Regions from separate parts of the Arthrobacter sp. 754 genome, predicted to be linked through region 3. Evidence: predicted binding sites of a transcription regulator. Region 3 holds the regulator's gene; each other region holds the start of a gene.

The links. The regulator HrcA, encoded in region 3, represses chaperone genes, less so after heat shock. The targets are predictions, from matches to a motif close to TTNGCACTCGNNNNNNNCGAGTGCNAA.
Region 1: a site for HrcA is predicted at 1,932-1,958, ahead of ABIA70_RS03145 (FmdB family zinc ribbon protein). Genes of this name have one in related genera too.
Region 2: a site for HrcA is predicted at 1,133-1,159, ahead of groL (chaperonin GroEL). Genes of this name have one in related genera too.
Region 4: a site for HrcA is predicted at 1,704-1,730, ahead of groES (co-chaperone GroES). Genes of this name have one in related genera too.

What each region holds. Positions count from the first base shown of each region.
Region 1 is NZ_JBEPSC010000001.1:662,320-665,524, forward strand. It holds gene ABIA70_RS03130 (GNAT family N-acetyltransferase) at 1-306, opposite strand, end outside; gene galU (UTP--glucose-1-phosphate uridylyltransferase GalU) at 312-1,217, opposite strand; gene ABIA70_RS03140 (5-formyltetrahydrofolate cyclo-ligase) at 1,266-1,886, shown strand; gene ABIA70_RS03145 (FmdB family zinc ribbon protein) at 2,022-2,276, shown strand; gene cpaB (Flp pilus assembly protein CpaB) at 2,389-3,120, shown strand; gene ABIA70_RS03155 (AAA family ATPase) at 3,170-3,205, opposite strand, start outside.
Region 2 is NZ_JBEPSC010000002.1:59,261-62,465, forward strand. It holds gene ABIA70_RS05830 (ABC transporter substrate-binding protein) at 1-1,047, shown strand, start outside; gene groL (chaperonin GroEL) at 1,340-2,968, shown strand; gene ABIA70_RS05840 (ABC transporter substrate-binding protein) at 3,085-3,205, opposite strand, start outside.
Region 3 is NZ_JBEPSC010000005.1:44,422-47,626, reverse strand. It holds gene dnaJ (molecular chaperone DnaJ) at 1-1,110, opposite strand, end outside; gene hrcA (heat-inducible transcriptional repressor HrcA) at 1,186-2,199, opposite strand; gene ABIA70_RS14945 (DUF3097 domain-containing protein) at 2,412-3,205, shown strand, end outside.
Region 4 is NZ_JBEPSC010000001.1:687,201-690,405, forward strand. It holds gene groL (chaperonin GroEL) at 1-1,173, opposite strand, end outside; gene groES (co-chaperone GroES) at 1,249-1,545, opposite strand; gene ABIA70_RS03240 (hypothetical protein) at 1,764-2,147, opposite strand; gene ABIA70_RS03245 (THUMP-like domain-containing protein) at 2,203-3,205, shown strand, end outside.

The DNA.
Region 1 (3,205 bases), on a different contig from region 3:
GCCCCAAACAATCGAGGACACTGTCAGTTGGCCCACGATGACCGGCGCGGACGCCGACGGCGTACGTTCTGTGATGAGGAAGGGCAGGGCAGTCCCCTGGGCCGCCTGTGCCTTCAGGGACCGCACCATCTGCCGATAATCCGGCAGGCCTCCGCCGGGTATCGGGTTCGACGCCTCCCAGGGCGCCAGCCACTCGTTGTTGCGCGCCCGCACCTGCGTCCATTCCTTTTTGTCCCGGTACCGGATGGGACGCAGCACCAGGTCGCCGCACTCCAGCTTGACCGGCCAGATGGGTCCGGGACGCACGGCAGTTACTTAGTCAGGCCGGCGGTGAAGCCAGGCAGCCATTCCCGCAGTCCGGGGCCGAGGTCATCGCTGTCAATGGCGAGCTGGACGCAGGCCTTGAGGTAGCTGAGTTTGTCACCGGTATCGTACCGGCGACCACGGAAGACCACACCGTAGACGCCGTGGCCTTCACCGTCGCCGGCCGCGAGTTCCTGCAGTGCGTCGGTCAGCTGGATCTCTCCGCCGCGGCCCGGGCCGGTCCGTTCCAAGACATCGAAAACGGCCGGGTGCAGCACATAGCGGCCAATGACCGCAAGGTTTGAAGGCGCCTCATCCACCTCGGGCTTTTCTACCAGCTTGTTGATCCGGACGTAATCTTCTCCGTCAATCTGCTCGACGTCGGCACAGCCATAGGCACTGATCTGGGAAGGCTCCACCTCGATCAGGGCCACCACGGATCCACCGGTCTTGGCCTGGACTTCGATCATCGTGCTCAGAAGTTCGTCCCGGGCGTCAATCAGGTCGTCACCGAGGAGCACTGCAAAAGGTTCCTCGCCGACGTGCTGCCTGGCGCGGAGTACCGCATGGCCGAGGCCGTGGGGATCGCCCTGGCGAACGTAGTGGATATCGCCGAGGTTGCTGGCTGCCTGGATGGACTCGAGCTTTGCCGTGTCGCCCTTGGCGGACAGGGTGTCCTCCAGCGAGGGAACGCGGTCGAAGTGGTCCTCAAGGGCGCGCTTGTTGCGGCCTGTGATCATCAGGATGTCGTTCAGGCCGACTTTGACGGCCTCTTCGACGACGTACTGGATAGCAGGCTTGTCCACCACCGGAAGCATTTCCTTGGGCATCGCCTTCGTCGCGGGCAGGAACCTGGTGCCAAGTCCGGCGGCAGGAATAACGGCCTTGCGTACTGTCTGCTGAGTGGTAGTCACTGGACTAATCTAGCGTCAGGGGCCATTCATTCAGTAATTAGGAGCGGCATGTCCGAGGGCAGCAGCGAAACCAAGGAAGCCATCCGCGCACGCCATCGCGAGCGCCGTGCCGCTGCGGACCCGGGCCGGCGTGACGAAGCAGGCAATGCCCTCGCCGTCCACGGTTCTGCGTGGGCGGAAACGCTGACGGGGGGAACGCCGTCGACGTTCTGCGCTTACCTGGGCGTCGTCCCCGAACCGCCAACGCTGCCATTGCTGCAGGCGCTCCACCAGCAGGGCCACAGCGTTTTGCTCCCGGTCTGCGAGCCCGGAAGACGACTGAGTTGGGCGAACTGGACCCCCGCCGTCGAGTTTGTCCGCAGCCGTTTCGCCCCGGTCCTGGAACCCGCCGGGCCGCGCCTTGACCTTGAGGTCATGGCGACCGTGTCCGCGCTCTTCATTCCCGCAACGGCAGTGGACCGAAGCGGAAACCGGATCGGCCAGGGCGGCGGCTACTACGACGTCCTGCTGGCCGCCCTGGCCGCTGAAGGCCTGGAGATCCCGGTGGCAGCCATAGTCTTCGATTCCGAACTCCTGCCGCCCGGAAGCATCCCTGCCGAGGCCTTTGACCGGCGGGTTCCGGCTGCCCTGACCCCGTCAGGCTTTGTTCCGCTGGCTGCCCGCTCCTGACAGGGTGGTTGCCGTCGGGAAGCGCCCCTGACCGGGATGCTAGAATTAGCAGTCAGGCCCTGCGACTGCTAATGATCGGTTGATTCCGCTCCAGGCAGCACGGGACCTCTCGTTTGTCCAAGAGGAGGAGCACCAGTGCCCACGTATGCGTACGCCTGCAAGGATTGCGGCCATGCCTTCGATATTTTCCAGTCCTTCACGGACAGCACCCTGACGTCCTGCCCTGAGTGCCAGGGAGCCCTGCGCAAGAAGTTCAACAGCGTGGGCGTTGTGTTCAAGGGCTCCGGTTTCTACCGCACCGATTCCCGGGACGCCAAGGGAAGCACCGTTTCTGCCGCACCGGCCGCGCCCGCAGCTGCACCGGCACCCGCCGCCGCTGCCGCGAGCTGAAGGCCTGCGTGCCGGCTCTTCACTGAGCAGCGTCCGACGCCGGCAGCCCTGTTGTCCACATAGGAACCTTTGCGCCTGTTGGGCTTAGTTCCGCCTGCGTAGCGTGGTTTCCATGCCCGCTACCCTCTTCCATCGAAGCCGCGGATCAGCCGCGCCCGGTCGACAGCCCAGGCGCCCGCTGCCATCGATCCGCACAGGCCGCCGTAGCGGCCACCGGCTGTCGTCCTGGCTCAGCCGGAACCGGCGTCTTGCGATTGCTCTCCTGCTTTGCCTTGCCGCCGGAATAACAGTCCACCAGCTCACTCCCCCGCCCGCGGACACCGAGACCGTCCTCGCCGCGGCGCGGGACCTTCCCGCAGGCACGGCTCTGGCGGCCGCCGATCTGGTGGCAACGCCGATCCCCCAGCGGCTGATCACCGCCGGTTCCCTGGCCGACAGCAGCGAGGCGGCCGGCAAGCAGCTGGCAGCCCCGTTGCGGAAGGGCCAACTGCTGGCCGACTCCCAGCTGCTGGGGCCAGGCCTCCTGGCCGGCACTCCCCCGGGCTCCGCCGCCGTGCCCCTGCGGATGGCGGACCCGTCCTCGATCCAGCTGGTATCCCCGGGGCAGCTGGTGAACGTGGTGCTGACCGGTTCCCATGGTTACGACCAACAATCCCCGCCTGAGGTGCTGGCCTCCGCCATTCCGGTCCTATGGACATCGGGCCATGGCGGCAAAACGGGGGAATGGCTCGGTACCGGTGAGACGGAAGGGCTGATTGTTGTGGCGGCATCGCCGGAGCAGTCCGCCCGCCTTGCGGGCGCCTCAACCCAGGGAAAGCTGTTCTTCGTGCTGGTGGGGCCCTAGGGTGCGGCCGCGGACCCTCCGGCCGGCCGCCGCTCAACAGGGCTGTCGCTCAGCCCCAATGCGGCGGCTTGTTTTCCTTCAACCA
Region 2 (3,205 bases), on a different contig from region 3:
ATCAACGCTGCCGGCGGCCACAAAGGCCGGCCGGTTGAGCTCCTTCCCAGGCCGGCAGGCACTGATTCCGCGGCCCAGGCCGCGGAGCTGGTGAGTGCAAAGGCTGACGTGGTGATCGGACCGGCGGACTCAAGCCACGCACCCGCAGCCATCGACGTCCTGGCCAAAGCGCGGGTCACGCTGATCTCTCCGGCAAACTCCGCGGCGGGCCTGACCGGCTACAAGAGCGGCGGCTACTACTTCCGGACTGCCGCTGCCGATGTTGCCCAGGCTTCCGTGCTGGTGAAGCTCGCCAAGGACGGCGGTGCCAAGAGCCTGGCCGTGGTCCACCAGGACAGCGCATACGGCAAAGACGTCGCTGCGGCGGTGGCAACTGCCGCAAAGAACGCCGGCCTGGACACCGTAGCCACAGCGGAATTCAAGCCCGGCGACGCCCGCAAAGCAGCCTCTGCGGCGCAGGCAGCCAAGCCCGACTCCGTGGTGCTGATCGCCCGGGACGACGCCCAGGGCGCCCTCGCCGAGCTCAACAATGCAGGGCTGTCGGGTAAGAAACTCATCCTCAGCGACGGCGCCTTCGCCCAGTACGGTTCCGGGCTGGGCTCAAAGGCGCTCGACGGCGCCCGGGCGGTGGTGCCCGGGGTGTTCCCCTCGGCGGGTTTCCAGGCGCGGCTGGTGGCAGTCAATCCGGCGGTGAAGGACCTCTCCTTCACCGCGGAGACCTACGACGCCGTAAACCTGGCCGTCCTCGCCGCCGCCGCCGCGGAAGACGATGCCGGACGCTCCATCGCGGCCAACCTGATTGCCGTGTCCGGCGGCACCGCAGGCGGCCAGACCGCCGGCCGCTCTATCACGCCGTGCCTGTCCTTCGCTGACTGCCTTGGGGTTCTGAAGACCGGCGCCCCGATAAATTACGACGGCGAATCGGGTCCGGTTGCCTTCGATGCCAATGGTGACATCACCACGGCCAACTTCATGGTGTTCACCTACGGCGCAGATAACAGGGCCGCGCTCAGCGGACGTGAAGCGGCAGGGCGGGCCGCGGGCTGATCGCCCGCGGCGAAACCGGCCGCCCCGTGAGGGCAATACCACGATGTTCGCTTGCACTCTTACCTATGGAGTGCTAATTATTGTGTTAGCACTCTTACGTACCGACTGCTAAAGCATCGTCCGGTTTAACGCCGAAAACGAAGCTTCGCGAAGGTCGTGGAGCGAAAGAAATACCAAGCTGGAGTGAGATCCCCAGCCGCGGCATACAGAGGCCGCCGGTCAAGGATCGTCCGTCGCGGGCACTGCAGTGAGGTTCATTCTTAACGACTGTCCCGAAAGGACTACTGCCGTTATGGCCAAGATCATTGCATTTGATGAAGAGGCACGCCGCGGTCTTGAGCGGGGCCTGAACATCCTCGCCGACGCCGTCAAGGTTACCCTCGGCCCGCGTGGACGCAACGTCGTCCTCGAGAAGAAGTGGGGCGCCCCCACGATCACCAACGATGGTGTATCCATCGCCAAGGAGATCGAGCTGGACGACCCTTACGAAAAGATCGGCGCCGAGCTGGTCAAGGAAGTTGCCAAGAAGACCGACGACGTCGCCGGCGACGGTACCACCACGGCCACCGTGCTGGCACAGGCCCTCGTCAAGGAAGGCCTGCGCAACGTTGCCGCAGGTGCTGACCCGCTGTCCCTCAAGCGCGGCATCGAGAAGGCTGTAGAGGCCGTCACGGTTGAGCTGCTGGCTTCCGCCAAGGAAATCGAAACCAAGGAAGAGATCGCGGCTACGGCTTCCATCTCCGCCGGTGACGATGAGATCGGCGCCCTGATCGCTGAAGCCCTGGACAAGGTGGGCAAGGAAGGCGTCATCACCGTCGAGGAGTCCAACACCTTCGGCCTGGAGCTTGAGCTCACCGAGGGCATGCGCTTCGACAAGGGTTACATCTCCGCTTACTTCGTCACCGACGCCGAGCGCCAGGAAACGGTCCTTGAGGACCCGTACATCCTGATCGTCAACTCCAAGATCTCCAACGTCAAGGAACTGGTTGCTGTCCTGGAAAAGGTCATGCAGTCGTCCAAGCCGCTGCTGATCATTGCCGAGGACATCGAGGGCGAGGCCCTGGCCACCCTGATCGTCAACAAGATCCGTGGCACCTTCAAGTCCGTCGCCGTCAAGGCTCCGGGCTTCGGCGACCGCCGCAAGGCCCAGCTGGCCGACATCGCAGTCCTCACCGGTGGCCAGGTCATCGCCGAGGAAGTCGGCCTCAAGCTGGAGACCGCCGGACTCGAACTCCTGGGCCGCGCCCGCAAGGTTGTTGTCACCAAGGACGAGACCACCATCGTTGAAGGTGCCGGCGACGCCGACCAGATCGCCGGCCGCGTTTCCCAGATCCGTGCCGAGATCGAGAACTCCGATTCAGACTACGACCGCGAGAAGCTGCAGGAGCGCCTGGCCAAGCTGGCCGGCGGCGTTGCAGTCATCAAGGCCGGTGCCGCAACCGAAGTTGAGCTCAAGGAACGCAAGCACCGCATTGAGGACGCTGTCCGCAACGCGAAGGCTGCCGTTGAAGAGGGCATCGTTGCCGGTGGCGGCGTTGCACTCATCCAGGCCGGCGCCAAGGCGTTCGCCAACCTGAACCTCACCGGTGACGAGGCAACCGGCGCGAACATCGTCCGCGTTGCCATCGATGCTCCGCTGAAGCAGATCGCGTTCAACGCCGGCCTCGAGCCGGGCGTTGTCGTCGACAAGGTCCGCGGCCTGCCTGCAGGTCACGGCCTGAACGCAGCAACGGGCGAGTACGTCGACCTGTTGGCCGCCGGCATCAACGACCCCGTCAAGGTGACCCGCTCTGCCCTGCAGAACGCGGCTTCCATTGCCGGACTGTTCCTCACCACCGAGGCCGTCGTGGCCGACAAGCCGGAGAAGAACGCTCCGGCCATGGGTGGCGGCGACGAGATGGGCGGCATGGGCGGCTTCTAGCCCCCATCAGCCGGAATCCCTTCCGCACACGGAAACGCGGCCCCCTCGCTGAGGGGGCCGCGTTTTTTGTGTCCGTTTTTGTTCCGGGGATTGCCAGTGTTACCTGCCGGCCGCGGTTACTTGCGGGCCGTGGCGAGCATTCCCTCGACTTCCTTTTTGAAAGCCTCTGCGGCGGCCTGGGGAGTGAGGCGGTCGTAGAGGACCTCGTCGGTGAAGCGCTTGATGACGTTCTGGACG
Region 3 (3,205 bases):
GTCCCGCAACTTGGCGAACACGCCGCCGCTGACGGCCAGCTTGCCCTCGGTGAACTGTTCTCCGCGGAGCTTCGCCAGCTGACGGAGGAGGTCCTCCTGCGCGGCATCCAGCTTTGCCGGTGTCTCCACCTGGAGGTGGACCATGAGATCGCCGCGGCCGTACCCGCGCAGGTGGGTTACCCCCAGGCCGCGGAGCGTGATGATTTCGCCGGACTGCGTTCCTGCCTTCACGTCGATCTCCTGAAGCCCGTCAAAGGTCTCCAGTGAAAGCTCAGTGCCCAGGGCGGCGGCGGTCATCGGGATATTCAGCGTGGCGTGGAGGTCGTCGCCGTCACGGGCGTAGGTGGCATCGTTGTTGACGCGGATTTCGACGTACAGGTCTCCGGCCGGCCCGCCGGCGGGGCCTGCCTCGCCCTGGCCCGAGAGCTGGATGCGGGTACCCGTGGCCACACCGGCCGGCACCTTGATGGTGAGTGACCGGCGGCTGCGGATGCGGCCCTGGCCGTTGCACTCGTTGCAGGGGTCCTTGATGACCGTTCCGAAGCCTTCGCAGCTGCCACACGGAGCCGCCGTCATGACCTGGCCGAGGATGGAGCGGACGGCGCGCTGGACCTGGCCGCTGCCGCCGCAGATGTCGCAGCGGACGGGGTGGCTGCCCTCGCGGCAGCAGGATCCGTTGCAGGTGGGGCATGTGACAGCTGTATCGACTTCAAGCTTCTTGTTCACGCCGAACACGGCGTCGCGGAGTTCGATCCGGACGCTGATGAGCGCATCCTGGCCGCGGCGCACGCGGGATGCCGGACCGGCCTGGCCGCCGGCCCCGAAGAAGGTGTCGAAGATGTCCTGGAACGCGAAGCCCTGGCCGGCGTAGCTGCCGCCGCCGAAGCCGTTGTCGGTGCCGTTCTCGTTGCCGGTGGTGTCATAGACCCGGCGCTTCTGGGGATCCGAAAGCACCTCGTAGGCGTGTGTCACGGCCTTGAAGCGGTCCGACGCATCGTCCCCGGGATTGACGTCCGGGTGAAGTGTGCGGGCCAGCTTGCGGTAGGCCTTCTTGATCTCTTCTCCGGTGGCTTCCGGCGAGACCCCGAGGACGTCGTAGTGGCTGCTCAAAGTTCGTATCTCTTCCTTGTTGTACGCCAGGCAGCCGGGCTGCCTGCACTGCTCTTGGTGCCTGGACCGGTGCTGCTACGGGCCCAGAATTCGTGAAAGGTAACGGGCTACTGCCCTGACGGCGGCCATGGTGGTGGGGTAGTCCATCCGGGTGGGGCCCAGAATACCGATCTTGGCGGTACTGTCGGGCCCGTAGCCCGTGGCGACCACGGATGCTTCGGCCAGGCCGTCGTAGGGGTTCTCGCGGCCGATGCTGACGGTCACGCCGCGCGGATCCTGCGCCATTTCGCTCAGGAGCCTGAGCATCACCACCTGCTCCTCCAAAGCCTCGAGGACGGGGCCGATACTCAACGGGAAATCCACATTGGACCTGGCGAGGTTGGCAGTTCCTGCCATGACCATACGGTCTTCCCTGCTGCTGTGGGCGAGTGTTTCCAACCCCTGCGCCAGTGCCTGCGCAGCTGCCCGCTGGCCGGGGCCTACCGACGAAACCACTGCCGGCAGGGACTGCGTCAGGAGGCTCAGCGGCGTGCCCGACAGCGACCCGAGGAAGTGGGTCCGCAAACCGGCGATGGCGTCCTCGCCCAGGTCCTGGCCGACGTCGGTCACCCGCTGCTCCACTTTGCCGGTGTTGGCAATCAGGACAACCAGGACCCGTCGCGGCGCGAGGAGGACGAACTCGATGTGGCGGATGGTGGCACGGCTGAGGTGCGGGTACTGCACAACGGCCACCTGGTTGGTCAACTGCGACAGCAGCCTGACCGTCCGCTCCAGCACGTCATCCAGGTCATCTGAGCCTTCCAGCAGCGACTGGATGGCGCGGCGCTCCGCGGCGGAAAGCGGTTTGACCGCCGAAATCTGGTCCACGAACAGCCGGTAGCCCTTGTCGGTGGGTATCCGGCCCGCGCTGGTGTGCGGCGCTGTGATCAGGCCCTCGTCTTCGAGCGCCGCCATGTCATTGCGGATCGTGGCGCTGGAGACGCCCAGGTGATGGCGTTCCACCAGGGCTTTGGACCCCACGGGCTCACGGGAGTGCACATAGTCCTCCACGATGGCACGCAGTACTTCAAGTTTGCGCGGCTCGCTCACACTCCACCTCCATCTACGGGTCACGGCCTGTCCGGCCGGGCCGCGGGCGTCCCCTGGTCCTGACGGACGGGGCGGTCAGGACGGACCGGCCAGCGTTAGCACTCGACATGCCTAAGTGCTAACAGTCTAATATGACTCTCCCCGTTGTTAGCATTGGTACCGCTCCGGGCGAAACTCCGGGCGGATCATCTAGCGCAAGGCGGAGTCAATCGATGGAGTACCGGAATTGGGGTCCGCAGGACATCAAAGCGCCCGTCAGGAGTGAACTCCCCGAGGTTCCCGCAGAACGGGGAATGGTCCTCGAAGACGCACAGTCGGGCTGGGTAGGGGCTGTGACCAGGGTGGAGAAGTCCGGCGGCATGCACGTGGTGGCCCTTGAAGACCGCCGCGGCAAGTCCCGGTCCTTCAAGCTCGGCTTTGGTTTCCTCCTGGAGGGGCAGCCCATCCGGCTGATGCCCCCCGCTCCCCGGCAGCCCGCCACCGCCTCCCCGGCCGCCGTCGGCCGGACAGCCTCCGGCTCAGTCCGCGTGGCCGGACAGCGTGCCCAGGTGGCAAAGGCGAGCAGGATCTGGGTGGAGGGGAAGCACGACGCCGAACTCATCGAAAAGGTCTGGGGCGATGATTTGCGCGTGGAAGGCATCGTCGTCGAACCGCTGCATGGGATCGATGACCTCGCCGGTGCGGTGGCCGCGTTCCAGCCGGGTCCCGGCAGGCGGCTGGGTGTCCTGGTGGACCACCTGGTGCCGGATTCGAAGGAGTCGCGGATCGCTGCAGGGGTCATGGCTTCACCGGGAGCGGCGGGCAACGTCCTGATCGTCGGGCATCCCTATGTTGACGTATGGCAGGCCATCAGGCCCTCCGTGCTGGGTATCGGCCAGTGGCCGGTGGTGCCCCGCGGGCAGGACTGGAAGACAGGCATCCTGGCGGCCTTCGGCTGGCCGCACTCCACCAAGGAGGATATCGGGCTCGGCTGGCAGAAGCTGCTGGGTGCGGTTCACAGCTACGC
Region 4 (3,205 bases), on a different contig from region 3:
GTGCTTCTTTTCCTTCAGCTCAACCTCGGTGGCTGCGCCGACCTTGATCACGCCGATGCCGCCGGCCAGCTTGGCCAGGCGCTCCTGGAGCTTTTCCTTGTCCCAGTCCGAGTCGGTGCGGGTCAGCTCGGCGCGCAGCTGGGAAACCCGGGCTGCGACGTCCTCTGCGGAACCGGCGCCGTCAACGATGGTGGTGTTGTCCTTGGTGACCGTGATGCGGCGGGCGGTACCCAGCACCTCAAGGCCAACGGTGTCCAGGCTCAGGCCCAGTTCCGGGGAAACAACCTGTGCACCGGTGAGGGTGGCGATGTCCTGCAGCATGGCCTTGCGGCGGTCGCCGAAGCCCGGAGCCTTGACGGCAACCACGTTCAGGGTGCCGCGGATGCGGTTGACGATCAGCGTGGACAGGGCCTCGCCGTCGACGTCCTCAGCAATGATGAACAGCGGCTTGGAGCTCTGCAGCGCCTTTTCCAGCAGCGGCAGGAATTCCTGGACAGAGGAGATCTTGCCCTGGTTGATCAGGATGAGGGCGTCCTCGAGGACAGCTTCCTGGCGTTCTGCGTCGGTGACGAAGTACGGGGACAGGTAGCCCTTGTCGAACTGCATGCCCTCGGTGAGGACCAGTTCGGTCTGCGTGGTGGAGGACTCCTCGATGGTGATCACACCATCCTTGCCGACCTTGCCGAATGCCTCGGCAAGGAGCTCGCCGATTTCGTCGCTCTGGGCCGAGATGGCAGCAACGCTGGCCACCTGGGTGCCTTCAACCGGGCGTGCGTTCTCGAGCAGGCGGGCGGCCACGGCTTCAACGGAAACCTCGATGCCGCGCTTGATCTGGCCAGGAGCTGCGCCGGCAGCAACGTTGCGCAGGCCTTCCTTGACCAGGGCCTGGGCGAGCACGGTGGCGGTGGTGGTGCCGTCGCCGGCAACATCGTTGGTCTTGGTGGCTACTTCCTTGGCCAGCTGCGCGCCAAGGTTCTCGAACGGGTCATCAAGCTCGATTTCACGGGCAATGGTGACGCCGTCGTTGGTGATGGTGGGTGCTCCCCACTTTTTGTCGAGAACAACGTTGCGGCCGCGGGGGCCGAGCGTCACCTTGACAGTGTTGGCGAGCTTGTCGATGCCGGCTTCAAGTGACCGGCGTGCAGCGTCGTTAAACGCAAGCTGCTTTGCCATGGTTTTGTCCTTTCAAGACAGAACCCCGCGCAGCTGACCAGCGGGATGCATGGTCAGCGGCACGGGGATCCAAAGTTACTTTACGACGATCGCCAGAACGTCGCGGGCGGAGAGCACGAGGTACTCGGTGCCGCTGTGCTTGACTTCGGTTCCGCCGTACTTCGAGTAGATAACGACGTCGCCGATGGCAACGTCGAGGGGAACGCGGTTGCCGTTGTCGTCGAAGCGGCCGGGGCCTACTGCAACAACTTCGCCTTCCTGCGGCTTCTCCTGTGCGGAGTCCGGGATTACCAGGCCGGAAGCCGTGGTCTGCTCGGCTTCGAGCGGGCGGACAACAATACGATCCTCAAGAGGCTTAATAGAGACCGACACTCGGACCTCTCCTTTTCGTCAGCAAATTTATGGACTGGAAAACTGTTCCGCCGTGGCTGGCTGACCGTCGTCGCGGTGCCGGCAGCAGCCTGGCTGAAAGCTCTTCATGTGTTAGCACCCTCCTAGGGAGAGTGCCAATGACGACTCTATGTAAGGAGTTAGCACTCGGTCAAGGCGAGTGCCAGAATTACGCCTGAGGTGGACAGCTGGGTCCGGCCTCAGCGGCCTGCGAGGTCGTCGAAATCGACGTCTTCGTCGCCGTCGTTCCCGTCATTTGTGGTTCCGCGCTTCAAATAGAGCACCACGGCGCCGCCCACGGCCGCGAGCAGCGAGATCACCAGCAGGATGCTCCCTCCAACGCGGGCCCCCGAGTAAAGGGCACGGATGTCCTGCGCCTCGGCTGTTTCATCCTGGATGTTCTTGCCGCCAACGGAGTAGACCGTGGCGTTGAAGGCGTCCAGGAAGAAGATGATGACAAGCAGCGCGATGCACACGACAGCCACAGCAGATCCGGCAATCAGGGCCGGGCGGGCAAACTTCACCAGGCCGGAATTCTCGGATTCGGGAGGTTCGGACGGCTGGCTGCCTGCACTGTCTGTCATGCCTTCAACCCTAGCGGGAACGGGCTCCGGGGCCACCTCCACTAGGCTTGAACCCATGGCTCACGCACCGCAGGACCAGATCGCCCCACTCCTCACAAGCGAAGGCTGGGAACTGCTGGCGTCTCTGGGCCCGTACCGCGAGGACAAGGCTTTTGAGCTCAATTCGGCGCTTCGGAAGGCCGGGCACTCCCCCGAACTGGTCTCCGCAGTCCTCACCCAGTCCAGGCTGCGCACCAAGGCCGAGCTCAAATTCGGCGAGTTCGCCCGGAGCATGCTCTTTACCCAGGCCGGCCTTGAACAGGCCACCCGCCTCTCGGTCGCCGCCCGCCACGCGGAACGCTTTGCGCAGGCCGGCATCAAGCACGTCGCTGACCTCGGCTGCGGCCTCGCCGCGGACTCCCTGGCCCTGGCATCGATGGACATCACGGTCACGGCCGTGGAGATGGATGAAACCACGGCAGCCTGCGCCACGGTGAACCTGATCCCCTTCCCTAACGCCACGGTGGTTCATTCGGACGCCACCGCTGTTTCCCTTGAAGGGGTCGACGGCGTCTGGCTGGATCCCGCACGCCGGACCACCTCCACATCGGGCACCAAACGGATCTGGGACCCCGAGGCTTTTTCGCCGCCGCTTTCCTTCGTGGAGTCACTCGCGTCGACCGGACGCGCCGTCGGCGTCAAGATGGGACCCGGCATGCCGCACGAATCGGTGCCGGCAGACTGCGAAGCCCAGTGGGTATCTGTGGGCGGCGACGTCACCGAAGTGGCGCTCTGGTTCAACGCTGTGCGCCGGCCGGGAATCCGCCGTGCGGCACTGCTGCTGGGGCCGCAGGGCGCCGCCGAGCTCACCAGTGCGGAGGATTTCGACGGCGGTCCGGTGGCCCCGGTGGGTCCGCCCGAGGGGTATCTCTACGAGCCCGATGGTGCGGTGATCCGCGCAGGCCTGGTGGCCGACGTCGCCCTTCAGCTGGGCGGCCACCTCCTGGATGAGCACATCGCCTACATCTGCGCGCCGGACCTGTTGGACACGCCGTTCGCCCGGGCCTATAAGGTCCTGG